Streptomyces venezuelae: one gene and its partner. The protein of the gene in region 2 interacts with the protein of the main gene of each other region in a pairwise test. Links are inferred from orthologs where the notes say so. Each region holds a gene or a part of one and is shown on either strand. Other genes may lie near its edges.

Region 1 (3,210 bases), 1.2 Mb from region 2 along the record:
CGCGCGGATCGGGGACGCAGACGCCCTCTTTCCTCACGATGCGCAGCAGTTCGCTCTTGGCCGCTCGCTCCCGGCACCCCACACAGGTGCGCTCAGGGCATGCGCGGGCATGCGTCCGGCCAGACACGCTTAAGTCTACCTCCCCGCACCGACCTCACCCCTTTGGGGCAAGAATCGAACGGCTTCTCGCCACATACTGTCGTGATCGAAGCGGTGGCCGCCCGGAATTTATTCCCGGAGCGGCACCGCCCACAGCCCTCTACTGGTCGGCGGGCTGCTCCGTGTCGGGCCTGATGTCGATGCGCCAGCCCGTGAGCCGCGCGGCGAGGCGGGCGTTCTGCCCCTCCTTGCCGATCGCGAGCGAGAGCTGGTAGTCCGGCACGGTCACGCGGGCCGAGCGGGCGCCGAGGTCGACGACCTCGACCTTGCTGACGCGGGCCGGGGAGAGCGCGTGGGCGACCATCTCGGCCGGGTCGTCGGACCAGTCGACGATGTCGATCTTCTCACCGTTGAGCTCGCCCATGACGTTGCGCACACGGCTGCCCATGGGGCCGATGCAGGCGCCCTTGGCGTTGAGGCCCGAGCGCGTCGACCGGACCGCGATCTTGGTGCGGTGGCCGGCCTCGCGGGCGATGGCGGAGATCTCGACGGAGCCGTCGGCGATCTCCGGGACCTCCAGCGCGAAGAGCTTCTTCACCAGGTTGGGATGGGTGCGCGACAGGGTCACGGAGGGGCCGCGGACGCCCTTGGCCACGCGCACGACGTAGCTGCGCAGGCGCATGCCGTGGGGGTACCGCTCGCCGGGCACCTGCTCCTGCACGGGCAGGATGGCCTCCAGCTTGCCGATGTCGACCAGCACGTTCTTCGGGTCGCGGCCCTGCTGGACCACGCCGGTGACGATGTCGCCCTCGCGCCCGGCGTACTCACCGAGCGTCGCGTCGTCCTCGGCGTCGCGCAGGCGCTGCAGGATGACCTGCTTCGCGGTGGTCGCGGCGATGCGGCCGAAGTCGGACGGGGTGTCGTCGAACTCGCGGGGCTCCTGGCCCTCCTCGAGGTCGTCCGCCTCCTCCTTCGCCCAGACCGTGACGTGTCCGCTCTCACGGTCGAGCTTCACGCGCGCGCGGCGGTGGCTTCCCTCGGTGCGGTGGTAGGCGATGAGGAGGGCAGACTCGATCGCCTCGACGAGGAGGTCGAAGGAGATCTCCTTCTCCCGGACCAGACCCCGCAGGGCACTCATGTCGATGTCCACGGCTACGCCTCCTCTTCCTTCTTGTCCTTGCGGTTGAACTCGACCTGCACGCGCGCCTTGTCGATCTCGTCGAAGGCGAGGCGGCGGGACGTGGGCTTGCGGCCCTTGACGCCGGGCACTTCGAGGTCGAGGCCCTCGTCGTCCACGGTGAGGATGCGGGCGGTGACCTCGCCGCCCTCGGTGAGCTGGAACTTCACCAGGCGGTCGACGGCGCGCAGGTAGTGGCGGCGCTCGGTGAGCGCACGCTCGGCGCCGGGGGAACCGACCTCCAGGTCGTACTCGCCCTCGCCCATCGCGTCGGTCTCGTCGAGCTTCGCGGAGAGCGCACGGCTCACGTCCGCGATCTGGTCCAGGTCCACGCCGTCCTCGGAGTCGATCACGACTCTCAGCACCCGCTTGCGTCCGACGGAGGCCACTTCGATCTCTTCGAGATCCAGGTCCTGCGAGGTGACGAGCGGTTCCAGTAGTTGCCGCAGCCTCTCGCTCTGGGTGGTGCTCATCCGGGTGACTCCTCGGCCGCGTGTGCTGTTGTGGGTGCGTTGCAAGTCTGCGTGTCAGGTCAAAGGGTATCCGGTCCGAAGGGGTGTTGCCGCCCACGGGCGGGACGATACGGCGCTCCGTTCCGAGCCGATCGCGGGCGCAGGGCCGGTCCGAAGGTACGGTGATCACCGGGCCAGTGCCCATCGATCTCCCTTTCTGTTCCTTTCCGTTCCCTTTCGCACCTTTCTTGCTCGCGCCTTTTGGCCTTCCTTCCGAGGACGTCTGCCGTGCCGTCGTATCGCACCGCCCCGCGCTCCCGTCCGGGACCGCGCCGAAGGAGTCTGCTCACCGGCGCCGCGGGCGTCGCGTCCGCCGCGCTGCTCGCGGGCTGCTCGGACTCCGCCGACTCCGACACCGACGGGCGCCCGTCCGAGGCCCGGCGCCTGCGCGCAGCTGCGGCGAAGGACAGCCGGGAGCTCCTGCGGCGGTACGACGCCGTGCTCGCGGCGCACCCCTCGCTCGACAAGCGCCTCGGGCCGCTGCGGGGCGAGGTGCAGCGGCATGTGGAGGCGTTCGAGAAGAGCACGGACACCGAGAGCCCGTCCCCCACCGCGTCCGGCTCCCCCGCAGGCTCCACGCCGAAGGCACCCTCGCCCTCCGCGGCCCCCGACCCGAGGGCGGCCGTGCGCGACCTCGCCAAGGCCGAGCGCGAGCTGGCCGACCGCCGGGGCAAGGCCCTGCTCGACGCCCCCGCCGAGGAGGGCAGGCTGCTCGCCTCGGTGGCCGCCGCGGGCGCGGCCCACGCCTACCTGCTGACGGAGACGGAGGACGACAAGTGAGCGGTACGAAGGACTCGCCCGAGCCGTCGAAGGACGACGAGCTGAAGGCGCTTCAGGCCGCCCTCGGCGCCGAGCACGCCGCCGTGTACGGCTACGGAGTCGTCGGCGGCCGCATCGGCGACCAGCGCAGGGACGAGGCGCGCACGGCGTACGACGCGCACCGCGCCCGGCGCGACGAACTGCAGCGCGCGGTGCGCGACCTCGGCGGCGAACCGCAGTCGGCGGACGCCGCATACTCGCTGCCCTTCCCGGTGCCCGACGCCGCCGCGGCGGTCCGGCTCGCCACGGAGCTGGAGGACCGGGTCGCGGGCGTCTACTCCGATCTCGTACGCGCCTCGTCGGGCACCCGGCGGGGCACCGCGGCCCTCGCACTGCGGGAGGCGGCGGTCCGTGCGGCACGGTGGCGGGGCGGGAGCGTAGCCTTCCCTGGGCTCGCCGAGCGGTCGACACCGTCGTCCGCACCGGCGACACCCCAGGCGTAACGCGCTCAGGAAGGGAACGACTCGCGCATGGCTCTCGAACCGCCGCAGCGCCTCGTCACAGCACTCGGCGAGACGGCGCAGGACGGCGACGACTGGCTGGACAAGCTGCCCGGGGCAGTCGAAAAGGCCGTCGCTCTACGCGGGTTGACCGTCGAGCGGG
Region 2 (3,095 bases):
GGGTGACGGTGGTGTCGCCGCCCTTGCCGGAGGCGATGGTGATGCGACGGATCGCCGCGTACAGCTGCTCCTCGGTGGGCTCCTGGCCCTCCAGGTACAGCTCCATCATCTCTTCGTCGTTCTCCGCGACGGCCTCGAGCAGCTTGCCGCGGTACTCCTCGGCAGCCTCGGTGTGCGTGTCGGGGATGTCGACGATGTCGTAGGCCTCGCCCATCTTGGTCTCGGCGGACCAGACGAAGGCCTTCATGGTGACGAGGTCGACGACGCCCTTGAAGTCAGCCTCTGCGCCGATGGGCAGCTGCATGACGATCGGGGTCGCACCGAGGCGGTCGACGATCATGTCGACACAGCGGTGGAACTCGGCACCGGTGCGGTCGAGCTTGTTGACGAAGCAGATACGCGGGACGCCGTAACGGTCCGCCTGACGCCACACGGTCTCGGACTGGGGCTCGACGCCGGCAACGCCGTCGAACACCGTCACGGCACCGTCGAGCACGCGGAGCGAACGCTCCACCTCGACGGTGAAGTCGACGTGGCCCGGGGTGTCGATGATGTTGATCGTGTGATCGACGTCGTTCAGCGGCCAGTGACAGGTGGTGGCAGCAGAGGTGATCGTGATGCCACGCTCCTGCTCCTGCTCCATCCAGTCCATCGTGGCGGCGCCGTCGTGGACCTCACCGATCTTGTACGACACACCGGTGTAGAACAGGATCCGCTCGGTGGTCGTCGTCTTGCCCGCGTCGATGTGGGCCATGATGCCGATGTTGCGCACCTTGGCCAGGTCAAGTGAAGTGGTAGCCATGTCGGCTCAGTCTTCTCTCGGTCTCGATGGGGGTAGCGACTACCAGCGGTAGTGCGCGAAGGCCTTGTTGGACTCGGCCATCTTGTGGGTGTCCTCACGCTTCTTCACAGCGGCACCGAGGCCGTTGGAGGCGTCGAGGAGCTCGTTGAGCAGACGCTCGGTCATGGTCTTCTCGCGACGGGCGCGGGAGTAACCGACGAGCCAGCGCAGGGCGAGCGTGTTCGCACGGCCCGGCTTGACCTCGATCGGGACCTGGTAGGTCGCGCCACCGACACGGCGGGACTTGACCTCGAGGGTCGGCTTGATGTTCTCGAGCGCGCGCTTCAGCGTGATGACCGGGTCGTTGCCGGTCTTCTCGCGCAGGCCCTCCATGGCGCCGTACACGATGCGCTCGGCGGTGGAGCGCTTGCCGTTCAGCAGCACCTTGTTGATGAGGGAGGTCACCAGAGGAGAACCGTAGACCGGGTCGATGATGACCGGGCGCTTCGGGGCGGGGCCCTTACGAGGCATTCTTACTTCTCCTTCTTGGCGCCGTAGCGGCTGCGGGCCTGCTTGCGGTTCTTGACACCCTGGGTGTCGAGCGAGCCGCGGATGATCTTGTAACGAACACCAGGCAGGTCCTTCACACGGCCACCGCGCACGAGCACGATGGAGTGCTCCTGCAGGTTGTGTCCCTCACCCGGAATGTAGGCCGTGACCTCGATCCCGGAGGTCAGACGCACACGCGCGACCTTACGGAGGGCCGAGTTCGGCTTCTTCGGGGTGGTCGTGAACACACGCGTGCAGACGCCACGGCGCTGGGGCGAACCCTCGAGTGCGGGCGTCTTGTTCTTCTCGACCTTGTCCTGCCGGCCCTTACGGACCAGCTGCTGGATCGTAGGCACTACTTCTCCGGTTTCTGTGTGCCGAATAGTAAAGCTAACCCGGAACTTCGCCGACCCACGCGGTCGGGTGTGTCGAATGCTGCGGACTCCCGCCACAGGGCGGAAAGGAGCGCAGATTACGGTGGCCTTTCTCGGACTCCCGCAGCGGTTGATGACACGCGCGCGAGCCCAGGCACACCCCAGGCACAAGGTCTGAGCGTACCTACCTCATCGAGTCTGGTCAAAACAAATGCGATGGGGGGCGACACGCCGGACATCTGCAGATCAAGTCCGATGCAGAAAGTCCTTGATCAATTGGACATCCGCCTGATCCTTCGGTCGCAGCGAGCGCTCTTTCCACATGAGGACCTGGGACAAGGGGCAGAACGGGATGCCCGACATCCACTCCGCATCCTTGATCAGGACGTCCGGCTCGGGCGTGCCGGGCAACCAGCGGTCAAAGACGTCGATGGCGCCGCCGAACAGTGGCACCACGCGGCCGTGACCGGACGGAGCGACCACAGGGTCGGCCAAACCCTCCGCGATCTTCCACGCGGCCCCACGAGCGACGACATCCAGGTCTCCGACACGCTCCCTGATGCCGTGCGCCAGCAGCGGCCCGCTGCCCGCCACCACGTAGTCCGAGGACGGCAGATTCAGGGACAGCAGCTTCTGGATCAGTGGGTGCCTTCTCAGCTCCAAGGCAGCTTCTCCTAGAGGATGGGCAGCCCGACCGCCGAGCGAGCAGCCATGCTCATCCCGAGCGAGGCGATGACACTGGCCAGCGTACCGATGAGGAAGTACTCGGACGCGTGCTTGCCGTGTTCACTCGTGGGGACCCGAGCCAGCGACTTCGCCGCCAGCACCAGAGCTGCGGCCTCGGGCTGGCCTGCGGCGAGGAAGGCGAAGAGAAGCCCCCGCTCCAGCAGCCCGATCGCCCGTCCTGCGCTCATGAACTCCACAGCAGCACGCCGCTCCGGACTGTCCGGCAGTGCCAGAATCTCCCGGCGTACGGGACCGGTCACCGACCTCGCCAGAGCCCCACCGCCGAATACGGAGACCAGCGCGGCCGAAAGGAAGACCGCGATCTCATCACTCAGAGCGGCTTCCCTCATCAGAGGCACCACCGTTGCGCCGGCGGCCCACAGAGCCAGGAAGACGGCCCCCACGAGAACCGCGACACTCGCCCGGCGCGTACGGGCCAACCGCCCCACCATCAGCGGCATCGTCACGGTGAAGCCCACCTCCGGCATACCTGCGGGGTGCTTCCACAGGACGCAACCCAGGGACAGCAGCACAGCCACCGCCAGCGCGACCCACGGTCTCTGGCCATCGGCGTACGGAGCAGCCGCATACACCCCGTAGGCCAGCGTGAAGAGCACCGTCCGCCAAGGGCGCGATCCGGGCCATGCGAGTCCCATCGGGACCAG

What was found.
Region 1: the proteins of rpsL (region 2) and rimP interact in binary tests that used the Escherichia coli proteins (3 or more experiments, as listed by UniProt). The link is inferred for Streptomyces venezuelae from one-to-one orthologs.

What each region holds. Positions count from the first base shown.
Region 1 is NZ_CP029193.1:6,055,555-6,058,764, reverse strand. The notes cover bases 1-2,897. They hold rimP (ribosome maturation factor RimP), read right to left. Parts: upstream 1,750-2,897; coding sequence 1,252-1,749; downstream 1-1,251. Other genes in these bases: DEJ47_RS28095 (ferritin-like domain-containing protein), read left to right, coding at 2,565-2,897; DEJ47_RS28100 (hypothetical protein), read left to right, coding at 2,017-2,568; nusA (transcription termination factor NusA), read right to left, coding at 260-1,249; DEJ47_RS28115 (YlxR family protein), read right to left, coding at 1-127. Outside these bases: more of DEJ47_RS28095, read left to right, coding at 2,898-3,050; DEJ47_RS28090 (aminoglycoside phosphotransferase family protein), read left to right, coding at 3,078-3,210.
Region 2 is NZ_CP029193.1:4,858,693-4,861,787, reverse strand. What follows is about bases 1-2,782. They hold rpsL (30S ribosomal protein S12), read right to left. Parts: upstream 1,687-2,782; coding sequence 1,315-1,686; downstream 1-1,314. Other genes in these bases: DEJ47_RS22550 (hypothetical protein), read right to left, coding at 2,379-2,782; DEJ47_RS22555 (hypothetical protein), read right to left, coding at 1,951-2,367; rpsG (30S ribosomal protein S7), read right to left, coding at 842-1,312; fusA (elongation factor G), read right to left, coding at 1-802. Also shown: more of DEJ47_RS22550, read right to left, coding at 2,783-3,095. UniProt on the Escherichia coli protein: With S4 and S5 plays an important role in translational accuracy. Interacts with and stabilizes bases of the 16S rRNA that are involved in tRNA selection in the A site and with the mRNA backbone.